DNA from 4 places in the Colwellia sp. MB02u-14 genome. Region 3 is predicted to be linked to each of the others. Evidence: predicted binding sites of a transcription regulator. Region 3 holds the regulator's gene; each other region holds the start of a gene.
The links. Region 3 encodes sigma-54, which starts transcription at its own class of promoters, with help from an activator protein. Its sites were predicted from a motif close to GTTGGCACGNNNNTNGNNT; they were not measured.
Positions count from the first base shown of each region.

Region 1: a site for sigma-54 is predicted at 2,465-2,483, ahead of H4J52_RS02730 (DUF2726 domain-containing protein). Genes of this name have one in related genera too.
Region 2: a site for sigma-54 is predicted at 2,576-2,594, ahead of fliE (flagellar hook-basal body complex protein FliE). Genes of this name have one in related genera too.
Region 4: a site for sigma-54 is predicted at 1,486-1,504, ahead of H4J52_RS03560 (P-II family nitrogen regulator). Genes of this name have one in related genera too.

Region 1 covers NZ_JACGUX010000007.1:46,713-50,924, forward strand. The annotation lists gene H4J52_RS02715 (cobalamin biosynthesis protein) at 1-61, opposite strand, end outside; gene mtnN (5'-methylthioadenosine/S-adenosylhomocysteine nucleosidase) at 94-804, opposite strand; gene H4J52_RS02725 (DUF3313 domain-containing protein) at 903-1,583, opposite strand; gene H4J52_RS02730 (DUF2726 domain-containing protein) at 1,738-2,412, opposite strand; gene H4J52_RS02735 (dUTP diphosphatase) at 2,586-3,215, opposite strand; gene H4J52_RS02740 (hypothetical protein) at 3,300-3,869, opposite strand; gene H4J52_RS02745 (hypothetical protein) at 4,012-4,212, opposite strand, start outside.
Region 2 covers NZ_JACGUX010000079.1:102,507-106,718, forward strand. The annotation lists gene fliG (flagellar motor switch protein FliG) at 1-355, opposite strand, end outside; gene fliF (flagellar basal-body MS-ring/collar protein FliF) at 348-2,069, opposite strand; gene fliE (flagellar hook-basal body complex protein FliE) at 2,137-2,502, opposite strand; gene H4J52_RS10810 (sigma-54 dependent transcriptional regulator) at 2,703-4,043, opposite strand; gene H4J52_RS10815 (PAS domain-containing sensor histidine kinase) at 4,030-4,212, opposite strand, start outside.
Region 3 covers NZ_JACGUX010000079.1:441,586-445,797, reverse strand. The annotation lists gene rapZ (RNase adapter RapZ) at 1-548, opposite strand, end outside; gene ptsN (PTS IIA-like nitrogen regulatory protein PtsN) at 579-1,034, opposite strand; gene hpf (ribosome hibernation promoting factor) at 1,080-1,367, opposite strand; gene H4J52_RS12355 (RNA polymerase factor sigma-54) at 1,391-2,899, opposite strand; gene lptB (LPS export ABC transporter ATP-binding protein) at 2,973-3,704, opposite strand; gene lptA (lipopolysaccharide transport periplasmic protein LptA) at 3,701-4,212, opposite strand, start outside.
Region 4 covers NZ_JACGUX010000047.1:89,496-93,707, reverse strand. The annotation lists gene H4J52_RS03565 (ammonium transporter) at 1-1,102, opposite strand, end outside; gene H4J52_RS03560 (P-II family nitrogen regulator) at 1,113-1,451, opposite strand; gene H4J52_RS03555 (DUF3667 domain-containing protein) at 2,279-3,103, shown strand; gene H4J52_RS03545 (hypothetical protein) at 4,003-4,158, shown strand.

The DNA of each region.
Region 1 (4,212 bases), on a different contig from region 3:
TGACAACTGAATAGGCGAAAGGGCTTATCTCAATTAAGTTTGTTAGATTATTAGCAGTCATATTTAGTTTTTAACTTCGTGTTAATAGAGTTATTAATTTAACTGTTTACCCTGTAATGCCTTCAGCATATTCTCAACTAATTGAGATGAGTTCACGGAGGCTGTTTCTAAATAAGCTTCAAATGAGGTAGGAGACTCCTTACCTGCAATATCAGACATAGATCGAATCACGACAAAAGGTATATTAAATTGATGACAAGTATGCGCTATTGCGGCACCTTCCATTTCAACTGCGGCCATGCTCGGGAAATTAGCACGCGCTTTAGCAATATCTTCATCGGCGGTCATAAAAGTATCACCCGTTGTGATTAAGCCAAGTAATGTTTGTATATTCTCAAGCTTGGCAACGCCTGCTTGCGCTGCACTAACAAGTATTGGGTGAGGAATGTAAGCGGCAGGGTTTCCAGGTAACTGACCTATTTCATAGCCAAATGCGGTTACATCAACATCGTGATATCGAACTTCTGTACTAATAACAATGTCGCCCACTTTTAATGATTGCTCGAAGCCACCAGCAGAACCGGTATTAACGATGTAATCAGGTTGGAATTTATCAATTAAAATGGCGGTAGCTAATGCGGCAGCGACTTTACCAATACCTGATTGTACTATAACAACGTCACTGCCATTAAGTTGGCCTTGATAAAAGGTATAGCCTGCATGTTCTGTTGTTGTCGAATTTGTTAATTTTGCTTTTAAAATAGCAACTTCTGGCTCCATTGCGCCAATTATTCCAGCTTTCATATAATTATCTTTTTGGTAAATAAATGAGTATTGTAAAATTATACCTCAAAGTAATATTAAATTAGCTTTAAAATTTTTATTTAGCTGAACCCAAACAATTAATTAAGGTTTTCCTCATTTAATGTGATGGCTAATTGTTCCACCCAACCATTTATAATTACTTTGATACTGTCAATATTATTAGGGTTATCATCAACATTCATTTCGTCACTTTTACTGTTCATAATAATAGCAATTAACGTATCATTGGAGTTAGTATCAACAAATTCAGCTTCAAAACCAGCTTCACCAATAACAGCCTTTTGATTAGTGGCTAACCGGTATGCACCTTCACCCGCATTTATAACAATACGAAAAGGTAATACATCTAAAACTTCAAATTCCGGTGAACTCTCTTCGAGGTTGGTTAAAGCGAGTCGAATTAATAACGAATTTTTTGTCCCCGGTGGGACTATTTGATATTCATCACCGATTTTTTCTTTTAGTAGCTGTTCGAAATAAGCGTTCAATGCTTTTTGCTTATTTTCATCCTTAATATAAGAAGGCTTATTTGATTCCAACCACAGTTCTATCGGTGCGATAGCAATTTTTTTATAATTTTGTAGAGTTTTGAGGCTAACATTTTCTTCAGCCCTTACCCAAGAATTATCCATACGCGGGTTTGGTTTAAATAAGTCATAACTGCTTAGGAAGCCTGACTTTGAATCTGGTAATTGTAATTGGTTACTGCAGCCAAGAAAAAGAGGGATAATAGTAAAAAAAGCAATTAATTTTATCATGATGATAATGTCATAAAATAGACGCTCGTTGATGGTTTGGCAAGGTTATCATATTTCAATTGAGAAGATGGTTATAATTTGTACATTAAGATATGTTGATCTAAAAGATGAAAGTAACGCATTGACTCAATGAATGGGCAATGCTACTTATTTACTAGTGGGGTAATGCCGCAACTTGTGGTGCTGAAATATGCTGAGACATGGCGTTACTTGCTGATGCGCCTAATTGTGCTCGAGCTGCTATTGGCGACAATGCACCAACGGTTTCTCTATTTTTGTTAGGACGAGGCTTAAGCATAGGAGCAGGAATGATTTTTCCTTTAATTTTGGGCTCAGGTGGTCTATTACCTAACAGTCGGCTGTAAATACAAGCGCGGATTTCGTCGACAGTATAATTAGTTTTAACTTTTATGCGAATATGAGGAATTGAAGACGATTCTAATGCGCCACTGACAAACCAGTCTTTTTTAATTTTATAGCCCTTACCTTGCGTATCAACTAAATCGATAACACCACACAGTTTCATCGTTTCACGGTCACAGATAGCAAAGTCTAAGTATTTACTGTTTGCATTGGCTACCGCTGTTTGGCTTGCTCTGCTTGAAACACCATGACGAATAGTGACAATGTCAGCCAGTTTAACACGGTTAACAATACGGTACTTTCCGCCAAGCGCTTGTTCTAACAAATTCTGAAAATTTTTCTCTGCTGGCGTAAAAAGACTTTGCTTTTTATCAAAGGGAAAAGGAAAACTATTGTCATTCAAGCGGCTAGCTAATAAAGCAACAATAACAATTAGGCTGATCATGGCAAATAGAATTAATTCCATAGACTGCTCCTGCGGTTCAAATTCTTGACGGTACTCTTAATAACAGTTGAATAAGCAGTATTTGTGCCACAGTTCTTAATTTCGTAGATTGTTTTACCATGAGGGGAGGAGCAATAATAAAAAGACCGAAGATAATACTTATCTACGGCCTTTTTTAGGTTTATAGCTAAGTCTTATGAAGGATACTTTGCTTCAAGAGCGGCATAAAGTTGTTGTTGAAAATCACTCGCGCCTGCATCTAATGTATTAACTAATTTGGCTAATACTTCGTTGTCTTCTTCACCATGCCAAATCTTGATGTATGTACCTTCTTTATAACCATGATCTTGGCGGAAGAAGTTTAGTGTATTTTTGCCAACGTATTGACGAAATAATTCATCAAGATCCATGTTCATCAGGCGCATACAATCAGCTAAGGCAATAGCATCAAAACTTTTATCAGTTACTGCGGCAGATGCTAAGTTTTCTAAAGCGATTTTAAAATCTTTTTCATTAGAACTTTGCGTTAATTCAGTTGCTAAGGTATCAGTGATACTTTCAACCGTTGCGCCCGTCATTAAGCGAAGACTTAAGCCAAAATGAAAAATATCAACTAACTCTAATTGTACTTGAGCAATATCAATCTCTTGATGTTTCCACCATTTCCAACCGTGATGGTCTAACATTTCAGCACACTCAACCCAAATGGCGCGATACCATTCATAACCATTTTCCTGCCATGTCTCACTTACGCGAGCGTTCATCGCGTTTTGCATGGTTAGCATTTGCTTTATTTGATTTTTTGCTGCTGAATTTCCGCTCATTTTTTTCTCTATTAATCGTAAATTTCTATTACCACTATTTTGCCGCAGCAGAAAGAAACAAGCAAATAATCCCGGTTAATTTCATTAGAAAACGACAGCTAATTCAATTCCACTAAAAGTATTGTTTGCTGCTTGCCAGTTATAACCACTTATTTCACGAAAACGAACAAAGCCTGTCACTTTTAATCGTTCAATCATAAATGAACTCCCGATACCGACATAACCATCTATATCATTGTCACTGTAAGCTGGGTCAAAATTATTATTTTCGAAATCGGTGTTATATCTATTCTTGTGATGCCAGTTATTGTCATCACTCCGGTCATTAAAGGCAAGTTCAAGGAGATCAACACCAAATTCTACATAAAGACTAACGTCAGAAAAATAACCAAATTTCATCCCTCCTTCCCATGAGATAAAACTATGTTGATAATTGGTTTTATCAGTAATCTGAGCATAACCGAGCGAGCTGGTGACTGAAAATCCTAAGTAGCTATTAAGTGTACGATGAACAACTTCGGTGCCAATACTTGAGTAATAGTCGCTGTCGTTTGCATCATGATGAAGATAAATAATAAAGTCATTTGATTTTTTACCGTAACTATTGAAAGAAAAAAGTAGGTTAAAACAGATGAAAATAATAATTTTTTTCATAATAAGCTCAGCAAAATATTTGAAGCTATTTTCTTCTGAATGCTCGTAAGTTTCAGTGATCGAATCGTTAGGATATGCTGAAAAACTGTAAGTTATTGTCAGATTGATACTGACGAAATCGGGTCTTAAGCGGTGGCGTCATTTAAAACTGGGCTTTTACTCTAAGCCAAGCATTACTATTTTGTTGATGTTGGCCAAAAAAGGTATGTTTTTCGTCACCCCAAAACAAATTAGCACCGGCTGAAAATAACCACTGGTCGTTATAACGGTAGGTTACAGAAGGTTTTAAGTAACTGTCGTTGTCTGTTGGCGAATAAAAATTGAATAGGCTATAAATTAACTT
Region 2 (4,212 bases), 340 kb from region 3:
CACCGCCACCCATAACAATTTGATCAATTAAATTACCGGCTTTGTCTTCACCTAATGCCGCTGTTAACGCTTTTCGAACGAACTCTTCACTTTGGAAACCAATTGTACTAAAGTTTTGTATTTCATGAATAAAAAGTTTATGAACAGCGGTAATTTTCTCTTGCGTGAAGTCTTCCATCGCGGCCATGACCATGCCCACTTGTTGAACCTGTTTAGGTTCTAAATGTTTTAATATTTGCGCGGCATCTTCTTCAGATAAACTGAGTAATAATATCGCAGCTTTCTCTGCGCCATCAAGTTTGTCAACGTCAAACCCTTTAGGTGCAGCGCTTAGCTCTTGCATTTCATCACTCATCTTCGTTCAACCAACTTTTAACTACTTGAGAGGAAAGTTCAGGCTCGTTAGCAACAAGCGCTCGAACAGCTTTTAGTATATCTTCATCACGATGTAGGTCTGGTAATTGTAAACTCCCATCAGGAGCAAACCCTACTGCCGCTGCATCAAACTCTGATGTTAGCATATCCATGGTTTCATCACCCAAATCAATATGACTATCAAGTGATTTATCACCGTAGTCGTCAGGAGTTTGGTCTGGATTAATTAGACGTTTGAGCATAGGTTTAACAACAACTAATATCAATACAATAATAACCAGTGCGCCCATACCTAATTTGAAAAACTTCAATATGGTGGTATTTTCATAAAAAGGTACTTTTGGCGCTGGCTCAATAATTTCACGAGAAAAGGGTAAAGTAACCACCTCTAAAACATCACCACGTTGTAAGTTAAAGCCAATACTGCCTTGTAATAAGCGGCGAATGTTTGACATTTCTTCCACACTTCTTGGCGATTGTGTAGTCGCACCTTCTGCTCCTGGCACTGATAAATAATCAAGTGCGACAGAAACACTGATTCGGCGAACAACACCTGCTTGTTGTTTAGTATGGCTTATTGCTTCGTCGAGCTCATAGTTTTTGGTTGATTCGCTATGTCTGCGGCCAGGCATTGATTTTTGTTGCGCCCCCCCGTTGGCGTTCTCTGGAATATTTGAATCAAGTGGTGGTTGATTACTCAGCGCACCAGGAATTCCCCCTAATAAACCACCAATAGTGTTGTCTTCAATTTTCATCTCACTGCGCAGTGCAGGTAAATCGGAATTATAACGACGCTGCATTTCTTCACTTGAGGTGAAGTCCATAGTGACATTAACTTGGGCAGTGTAATTTCCTAATCCAACAACTGGAATTAATATACTGTCAATTTTGTTTAAGTACTCATTCTCTCTTTTTTTCTCCATTTCAAATTCTTTGCGTGAACGAGAAGAGACTGAAGTTTGTGAGCCTGAATTAAGTAAGCGACCATTTTGATCTGTAACGGTTACTCTATTGGGTTCCATACCCTGGACCGCAGAAGCAATAATATCGACAACAGAATCAACTTCTTCTTCTGATAATAAACGACCTTTGCGTAGCGTTAAGACAACGGTACCCGATGCGCTTCGGGTGCGTTTTGCAAAAATATTTTCCCGCGGTATCGCCAATAATACTTTTGCTCTAGAAATAGCTTGTAATTCTTCAATGGTCCGAGCAAGTTGTTGTTCACGAGAAAACTTAAGGCGTTCTGTTTCAAGTCGCTGACTAACACCAAAGCCCATATCTTGCATAATAATTTCACTACCTGCTGAGGGCTCATCTGATAAACCTTCTCGCGCTAATAAAATTTTGATGTCTTGATATTGATCACTGGGTACTGAAATAGTGTTATTTTCTTGACGGTATTCCACTTGGTTTGCGTCGAGAAAATCCATTGTTTTGATTAGTTGCTCAGTCGGCTGCTTAGCAAGAAATCGGTATTCCGCTTGATTTGCCCACATAATAACAAAGACAGCAATGGCTAAACATATTGCCAGCGCCATAATTAAGGTAATTTGGCGTAACAAATCAACATTACCCATTGCAGAGGCAAAGCCTGACTTTTGTTCATCAGCCATGTTTTCGGAACCGTCGCTTGCCATTAGCCCCGTGCCACCGTCTGCAGCAATCATTGAGTTATTATCAGTATCAGCCACTTACTCTCTCCACTACCACTTAATTTTTATGATGAAATAGGTCTGTTTTTTTAATACAAAAGACTCATTAAACAGGCATATTCATTATTTCTTTGTATGCTTCTACAAACTTATTACGTACTTGTACGGTAGCGTCAAAGGCAATACCCGCCTTAGCAGAAGCAACCATGGTATCAGCGAGGGTAACGCTTCTGTCGCCCATTTCAAAAGCAGTACGCTTAGCACCTGAATCTTTTTGAATATCATTAACATTATTCACAGCATCTTTAAGCATATCGCCAAAGCTACTTGCAGATTTATTGACAACCGGAGAAGCGTTATCTCCCATTGCGAGGTCATTACCCATTTTTTCAAATGAGACACCTTGTGCTGATGAGTTTCCAAGCGACATACTTTGCATTTGTGCATATAAAGAATTGGTATCGATATTCATGGTCTACTCACCTGTGTCAATTTTTTGCTACTAACCCTAAAAATAACGGCTTAGTTCACGATATAACCAGATATTGCAAGCATGGTGCCAGTATTATAATTATGGAAGAAGTGGTTATTTAAAGGGGCTGATAGCAGTAAACCCAACATTTTAATAAAAAAGTTGGGTTTATAAGGGAATTTTTAACCGTTGTCGTTATTTTATGCGGGTATTTGAATACCTGAATCACGCATTCTGGCTATTTTATAACGCAGTGTTCTTGGGCTGATCCCTAATCGTTCAGCAACATCTTTTCGGCTACCTTGACAGGCGGTCAGCGTATCAAGAATAATTTGATGCTCTTGTAGTTTTAGTTCATTGCCTAGTTTATCTTCATTATTATTTTCTAACGGTATCTCAGTAACAATTTCACTATCAAAATTTTCAATTAATAGATCACCCGCATCAATAAGATGGTCACTGTGTAAAATAATAGCTCTTTGAATAACATTGTCTAATTCTCGGACATTACCCGGCCAATCATAACTGGCCAGTTTATTTCTAGCTGAAGCAGTAAGTTCTGGGATAACAAGACCATTAGCAACCGATGCTTGGGTAATTAAATGCTTAGCTAAAGGTACAATATCATCTCTACGTTTTTTCAATGGTAACCACGTTAATGGAAAAACATTTAAACGGTAATATAAATCTTCACGAAATATTCCGTCTTTAACCGCAGCATGTAAATCACGGTTACTGGTTGCTATAATACGAACATCAAGCTTAATCGTTTTACGCCCCCCTAAACGTTCAACTTCTCGCTCTTGCAACACCCGTAAAATTTTTGCTTGTAAGCCAAGATCCATTTCAGTGATTTCATCTAATAAGATAGTACCACCCTGCGCTTGTTCAAACTTACCTGGGCATGCTTGAATGGCGCCAGTAAAAGCCCCTTTTTCATAACCAAATAAAGTCGCTTCAAGCATATTCTCAGGAATTGCGGCACAATTTATAGCAACAAAAGGCTTGTCACTTCGGTTTGAATTATAATGAACATATTGCGCGAGTACTTCTTTACCTGAACCGCTTGGGCCAAGCACCATAACGGAAGCATCTGTAGTCGCCACTTTTTTAGCCAACACTAATAATTCAATGCTGCGTGCATCAGCCACCACGGGCTCATGACGTTTCGTCACGTTTAATGGCACATATTGATTAACCATGTTTAACAAAACTTCAGGAGCAAAAGGTTTCGCCATATAATTACAAGCGCCATCACGCATCGCTTGTACTGCATCATGAATCGTGCCGTATGCTGTCATAATGAGCACGGGTAAATTTGGCCATTTTCTCTTGATACTGTTAAGTAAAGTTAAACCTGACATCCCACCCATTTGTACGTCACTCACCACAAGATCAACACTTTGTTCTTTGAGAATAAGTAAAGCCACTTCACCTGAATCAGCTTCAATACACTGATAACCTGATAATTTCAAGGTATCAATGAGTGCTTCGCGTAGTCCCGCATCATCTTCAACCACTAATATTTTACTCTGATCCATTAGTGTTCTCCCCATTAACATGGTTTGTTTCTAAAATAGGCAAGTGAATACAAAAGTGTGCACCCTCTCCTGGCTTACTCACTAAACGCACATCACCTTGATGCGCCTTTGCAACTGATTTAACAACCGCTAAACCTAAACCTGTACCTTGCGCTCTTGATGTATAAAA
Region 3 (4,212 bases):
GCATCAAATACATAGTCTGCATCTTGAGGTACACCATGCTTAAAGCCAAAAGATTCAAATACCACAACCATTGAGGCAGACGTTTTACCCAAAATTCGCTCGCGCACTAAGTCAGATAATTGATGAGGTGATAACTGGCTGGTATTTATATACAATCCCGCACGTGTAGAAATAGGTTCAAGCAGTTTTTTCTCTAAAGAAATCGCTTGGTCGAGTGGAATATTTTGTTTTATTAACGGATGTAAACGACGCGTTTCACTAAAACGGCGAATAAGATCAGAATCATCGGCGTCTAAATAAAGTATATCGAGCTTTACTGTTTTAGGTAGATAATCTAATATTTCTGAGACATCATTAGGGTCATTGGGCAAATTACGGACATCTAAACTAACGGCTACTTTATCATAGTCATTGATGACGGTATGGGCTAACGCAGGCAACAAGTTAACAGGAATATTATCTACGCAGTAGTAGCCTAAATCTTCGAGCACACGCAATGCAACACTTTTACCTGACCCTGAACGACCACTGACTATCATGAGTTTCATTTGAATTTTCCTGACTTTTTATTGTATTTATTAACGTGCAGCTTGCTTTATTAAATTAAAAAGCTCTTGCGAATTTTGACACTTTCTTACTTGTTTTGCGATTTGTTTGGTACTAAATACTTGTGCAATACTTTGTAGCGTTTCTAAATGTTGTTGGCAGTTCTCTTCGGGCACAAACAGCGCAATAATAATATCTACCCCGCGATTATCTATAGAGTCAAATTCCACCGCTTGTTCACTGGTCAGTAAAACGGCAATGACTTGTGAGGTATTTGACAAACGCCCATGAGGGATAGCTATACCGTTACCGATGCCGGTAGAACCCACTTTTTCACGCGCCATTAAACTTTCAAATAGCTGATGTGTATCAAGGTTCTCAATTTTTTTTGCCGCAGTGGCGCTAATTATTTCAAGGAGTTTTTTTTTGCTAGTCCCCTTAACGGCACAGAGTGTGCAGTCAAGGGTTAGGATATCTTGCAACTTCATTACACTACTTACATTCTTTGATTAGAGAAAAGATAAAAAACAGCATTAATGCTGATTCGTTTTGCCTTTGTACTTTAATATTTGCCGATCAAGTTTATCAACAAGACTGTCAATAGAGGCGTACATATCTGGATTTTCAGCTTTAGCATGTAAATCAGTGCCACTAAGATGAATCGTCGCTTCTGCAATTTGGTTTGATTTCTCAACGGTGAGAACAACATGAACATTATTGATATGGTCAAAATGTCGGGTCAACTTTGCCATTTTTATATTGACATTTTCTCGTAAAGCTTCGGTAATTTCAACATGGTGACCAGAAAGATTAATTTGCATAAGCTTAATTCCTCATCTTTTCGTTAAAGTAAACTTTTTCGTTGGTTAGAAGGGGGAATAGAAAGTGACTCGCGATATTTTGCAATAGTACGCCGAGCAACATTTATTCCTTGAGTGGCTAATAAGTCAGCCATTTTACTATCACTTAATGGCTTTGCGGGTATTTCAGCCGCGACAAATTTTTTGATTAATGCACGAATAGCGGTTGATGAACATTCGCCACCACTTTCTGTCCCTACATGACTTGAAAAGAAAAATTTCAGTTCAAAAATTCCTCGTGGCGTATGCATATACTTTTGTGTTGTTACCCGAGAAATGGTTGATTCATGCATATCGACAGCTTCGGCAATATCATTTAGAACCATAGGACGCATGGCTTCATTACCATGTTCGAAAAAACCAATTTGTCGTTGAACAATACAGTTTGACACTTTCAATAAGGTATCGTTACGACTTTCTAAACTTTTAATAAACCATTTAGCTTCTTGTAAATTTGAGCGAATAAACTGTGTGTCTGCCGTTGACTTCATCGAACGAGACATCGAAGCATATTGCTGATTGACAGACAGCTTTGGTGCTGTATCAGGATTTAGTTCAACAACCCAACGCCCATTTTTCTTTTCAACAGAAACATCAGGAATAACGTATTGATCATCACTTTTGATAACACTGTCGCCAGGTCTAGGATCAAGTGATTGAATCAGGCGGACGACTTCGCGAAGTTGCTCTTCTTTTAGTCGAGTTTTACGCATTAACGTACGATAATCTCGGCTACCCAGCAGATTAATATGGTCACGTAACACCAACTTACTTTCTGCTAACCACGGCGTTGCGGGGTCAAATTGGTTAAGTTGAATAATTAAACATTCTGAAATAGAACGTGCAGCAACGCCAACAGGGTCAAAGAGGTTAATACGTTTTAGTACCACCTCTATTTCATCAAGTTCAACACCTTCAATGGCAACACTGTCTAGAATGTCTTCACTGGAAACGGTCAAATAGCCAGCATCGTCAACGGCATCTATGATTGCGGTAGCTATAGCACGGTCGGTTTCGGTGAAAGGGCTTAATTCCATTTGCCAGCGTAAGTGGTCTTGAATAGAATCTTGAGTTTCGCCTTGGTAAGTATAATCTTCTGAAGCGGGTCCCGAATTAGAACTCGCTGCACCTGCGGTGTAGTTGTCATCCCAGGTCGTATCCATGTTTAATTCTTCAGGGATATCATTTTTATCCATTGCTTCAGTGGTGGTGATCTCATCGATGGTGGGTGTAGAGTCTTCGCTGCCATCAGAAACGGCTTTCTCTTTAATATCACCTGCACCAGCTGTGTGAGCTTCTTCAAGATTGTCAGTACTTTTATCTTCAGCATTGTTTGACGATTCATCCATTTCTAGTAATGGATTATTTTCTAAGGCCTCTTGAATTTCTTGCTGAAGCTCTAACGTTGACAATTGCAGCAATTTGATTGCTTGCTGCAATTGAGGCGTCATGGTTAATTGTTGTCCTATGCGGAGTTGTAGAGTAGGGCGCATTTAGGTCATTAACTTCCTATTATTTTTAATTGAATATTGTCGATATACGAAAATATTATTAACTTATTAGCTACTATAGCGTGAATTGTTCACCAAGGTATACATCTCTTACATGTTGATTTGCAAGAATTTGATCTGCATTACCTTCTGCAATAAGTTCACCATGACTAACAATATAAGCATGTTCACACACATCAAGGGTTTCTCTTACATTATGGTCGGTGATCAAAACACCAATACCACGTTCTTTTAAGTGTAGAATAATTTTTTTGATATCACCTACTGAAATTGGGTCAACACCCGCAAAAGGTTCATCTAATAAAATAAATTTGGGCTCTGCGGCTAAAGCTCGAGCAATCTCTACTCGGCGACGTTCACCACCTGATAAGCTCATGCCTAAATTATCTTTAATATGACCTATGTTAAATTCTTCAACTAAATGTTCTAGCTTTTCTTCACGTTCTGCATTAGATAATTCTTTTCGTGTTTGCAAAATGGCCATAATATTATCGTAAACACTCAGTTTTCGAAAGATAGAGGCTTCTTGTGGCAAGTACCCTATCCCTTTTCTTGCGCGTTCATGCATAGGTGCTAACGTGAGGTTTTCATCATTGAGAATAATATCGCCACTATCACTTTCAACCAAACCAACAATCATATAGAAAGAGGTGGTTTTTCCTGCGCCATTAGGGCCGAGTAAACCCACTATTTGTCCTGCTGAGACTTGCATACTGACATTCTTAACAACTTTTCTGCCTTTATAAGCCTTAGCAAGACCTTTCGCCATTAGCGTGCTCGTACTCATAAGTTACCTTTTTCCAGAGTATTAGTGTCATTTTTTTTCGCTTGTACTTTTTCTTTAGGCTGAAAAATTGTCTTCGTTCGTTCATTAGTTTTACTCTCAGCATTTACATACTGAGTATCAATATTGTAAGTGATTTTACTACCACTGACTTCACTGTCTTCTTGTTGTAATAATGCATTTCCTGAAATGATCACTAAATTGTTTCCAGGCTCGTATCGTATTTCATCTGCTTGCAAATTAAGCAGAGTACCATCGGTTAACGTTTGTTCAAATGTTGCTGGTTTCCCTTTCGCAATATAGGTTTTTTCTTCGCTACCTGATTGCGTTAGCACTTGAACCAAGTCGGCACGAATAATTAATGAACCTTGGGTGATAACTACGTTGTCGATATAGCTGAAAATTTTATTTTTAAGATCTGCTGCTTGTCTTGATGCATCAATTTCAATTTTTTGTGATATATCAAATTTTTCAGCGAAAGCTGATGAAAGCAAGGCGCCTGATAATATTA
Region 4 (4,212 bases), on a different contig from region 3:
TTAATTGTCCGCTAAAGGTTGAGGCTGGGTTTGTAAGAGGAACAAGTAGTAAACCAAAGAAACCAACAACACCATGAACTGAGATAGCACCTACTGGATCATCTATTTTCAACTTATCTAATCCAATAACCGATAGCACCACCAATACACCAGCGATCATGCCAAAGAGTGTAGATTGTAGCGCAGTAGGCGTTGAAGGTTCTGCCGTAATCGCAACTAAGCCCGCTAACGCACCATTTAATGTCATGGTTAAATCTGCTTTCTTAAATAAGATTTTAGCAAAAATCAATGCAGCTATTGCACCACCTGCGGCTGCAGCATTGGTGTTTAAGAAAACCATAGCAACAGAATGTGAACTGTTAATATCTGCAAGTTTTAATACTGAACCACCGTTAAAACCAAACCAGCCCATCCATAAAATAAACGTACCTAATGTGGCCATTGGCAAGTTAGCTCCAGGAATAGCATTTACACGACCGTCAGGACCATATTTACCTTTACGTGCACCGAGTAATAATACGCCAGCGAGTGCTGCTGATGCGCCGGCCATATGCACAATACCTGAGCCTGCGAAATCAGAGAAACCTAAGTCACCTAAAGTGTATAAACCAAATACAGCATTACCGCCCCAAGTCCAGCTACCTTCAAGTGGGTAGATTACTGCTGTTAGAGCAACGGTGAAAGCAAGGAATGCCCACAATTTCATACGCTCAGCAACGGCACCTGAAACAATCGACATGGCCGTCGCTACAAAAACAACTTGAAAGAAAAAGTCAGACGCTTTTGAATAAATAGCGCCGCCATTAAAACCATCTTCACGACCAGCAAATTCTTTTAATACTGCATCAGCATCAACCGTTTCGATGCCCGACAAGAAGAACCCACCACCGTACATAATTTCATAACCACACGCTAAATACATCATGCAAGCAATTGCATAAAGCGCAACGTTCTTAGTCAAAATTTCTGTGGTATTTTTCGCTCGAACTAAACCCGCCTCTAACATAGAGAAACCTGCTGCCATCCACATAACGAGGGCACCACAGACTAAGAAATAGAAAGTGTCCATTGCATACTGTAACTGAAAAATGTTTTGTTCCATGATTTACCCCTTAAATAGCTTCAACATCTTGCTCACCAGTACGAATACGTACAGCTTGCTGTAAGTCATAAACAAATATTTTACCATCGCCTATTTTACCCGTATGAGCAGATTCTGTAATTGCTTTCACTAAGCGTTCAACAACGTCGTCGTTCACTGCAATTTCAAGCTTCACTTTTGGTAAAAAATCAACTTGATACTCTGCACCACGATACAATTCGGTATGACCTTTTTGTCGTCCAAAGCCTTTTACTTCACTTACGGTTAATCCTTCGACACCAATTTCAGAAATAGCTTCTCTGACATCGTCCAGTTTGAAAGGTTTTATTATTGCGTTAACCATCTTCATTTTGTTTAGCCTTATTTGTGATTTGTACATAACAATACAAATGTTATGCCAAGCACTAAAAACAATAAAATTCAGTATGTTAAAATAAAAGTTAAAATAAAAACTGTTATTAAGCACTTCTGTGGTGCATAAAATATTGCGAATGACTGTAATTGGTGCATGAGGTAATGATCACCGCCACTTAAGTTGAGAATTCACGGCAACCTGAGAATTTTGTTGAGGTTCAAAGAGCAAGCAGAAGCTAAAACCCTATATAAATCTGTATATAGAGACTACAAATAAGTAACTGTAGATACTTATTTGTAAGTAGGATCATATGTGGTTTCCAATTTAATTCGAAATTTTGTCAAGAGTACTTCAACTCAAAACATCCATGAATACATAGGTACATACTTCACTAGTGATATTGTTGGATATTAAATGGATTGAGTGGGGACAATATTCACTAATGCCACAAAGCCGACGTTAGCCCTGATGAAATAACATTGAATTCGAATTAAATTTTGTATTAATAACTCAGTGCTAAGCAGTAAATATAGGTTGGTTTAAATAAGTGACGAAGAAGCAAAAACCAACTGTAATTTTTCCATTTGAGTACATTGGTATAGCTATTTACTTGTATTATTTGAAACGCTCTCTCACCTAAAGTAAAAAACAATGTTAACCGAATTCAACAATAAGTTCTAAATCATCGAAACATGCCATGATGAAAGTAACTATGAATATTATATTTGGAATGAAAAAAATAGAGAATAAGGTTTAAGATCTCTTTAACGTAAAGCTAAATGTGTGCATAATGCTTTCTTTTTTAACCCAATAACTAACTTATGAGTAATGTTGATTTAAAACTCTGTAGCAATTGCGATACACCAATAAATGATAAATATTGCTCAGTGTGTGGTCAAAAGATAAAGGATTGCCAGCCTTCTTTTAATAATTTTATATTAGCCTTATGGGATGACTTTGTCAGTGTTGATGCCAAGTTACTCAATACTCTTAAAGCATTATTTAAACCTGGGCGTTTAACCTTAGATTGGATCAATGGAAAGCAACAACGCTACGTCCATCCTGTTCGATTGTACATAGTACTCACCATCTTATATTCCACTCTCATTTTTCTTGGTTTTGAGGGCGGCCAACATGAACAGAGCTTTTTAAATGGCTTTATAAAAGGAATGAACGAAGGAAATAGTCATGCTATTACTCAAGAGCAAATAAATCAAATTATAAAGTTAACAACGTTTTTAACGATACCATTAACCATTATTTCAGTTAAAATTTATAGCCTCAAAGCAAGGCTTATTAAGAACGTATTCTTTGTTGTCAATATTTACTCGGTCATTGTCATCTTTGCGATAATGTTATTATTACTAGCTAATTTCTTAATACTTTTTGACGTTGAATTGCCCTCAGTTTACTTAATTCCCCCATTAGCATTACTTTTTACTACATTGAGTGCTAAAGCTGTTTACGATAAAGGACTTATCCAGTTAACAATTAAAACGCTTTTAGTTTTTATTGTTAACTCTATATTGATCGTAAGTATCTCAGCTATTTCAGTTGGGTATTTAGAAGCAGAAAATGGGCATATTAAAGATGTGCTCCCCCCTGAAGCAAAACAAGAAGTCGATGCAGCTAAAACTAAAAGCTAAATTCACACTGATGTGACGGTACACTTGATTGAATTCAAGTCCTAAAGCCGACTAAGCATCTTGCTAGATGCTACTGACCATCAAATAGCAAATTATCGCCTGAAGGGGGTAAGTCAACATTAACTGGTTTAATAATGTCTAAATAATAATGCATTATAGGCCTTGGCCAATGCACCTTAATTGTAGTCAACTCAATTTCTTCTATAGCCTCGTCGTATTCGACGACACTTACTTTTTTTTTTCCCAGACTTGGTTTACTTCTTTATTACTGAAGATTGAATGTTCACAAGACAGATAATATATACAATAATGTACATATGAATGCGACAGGAATAATAATTTAATATCTCATTGCCTTGCCTAAATATATAACAGCTTACTCTGGAGACTTCTCAGTAATATCCATTAGAAAATATATGGTAAAATAATTTAATGCCATTGTCTGCTTAGCGCACAGAGTGATCGTTAATAATTCAAAATTGACTGATAGCAATGGTGGTTTTGCGACGGTTAGATTAAGTAAAGTCATAGTGACTCTGAGTACGTGCATTTTTTGCACGTACTCATGGTCTCTAAGGTGCAATGCTTCTGTATGACCTATTACTACCTCTTTACTAAAAAAATAGTAAAGAGGTAGTAAAGCGTCTGCAATAGTGGATTAGTTGGCTATCAAAATAAAGTATAAAACCTTTAGCTAGGTTCATATAATCTGTATAACCTGGCAAGAATTTACTTCTTAAATACTAAATTTATATAAACTTATCCCCCTAATGCGCTCCTATGGTAGTAATAACCACAACAAAAATAACTAGATATTGCTTATTCTTCTTAGCATACTTTTGTTTGTGTAATGTATGCGATCTCATAATGTAATAAATCTCAAACTATAAGGCAGTAGTGTGAACAATTCTCAACTTAATTGGCAGTCAACAAATTCAAACAATCTGCAAACTATTGAAATATACGACTGTCACTTGCCTGAGATTCTCAGATTAAGTGGCAGTGATCATAACGAACGTTATATTCATAGCACAAACAGGTGGATGAAAAATTAAATCATTAAAAAAGGCGTAAAGATCTATTGTGGAGATAAATGATTAAATCAATGA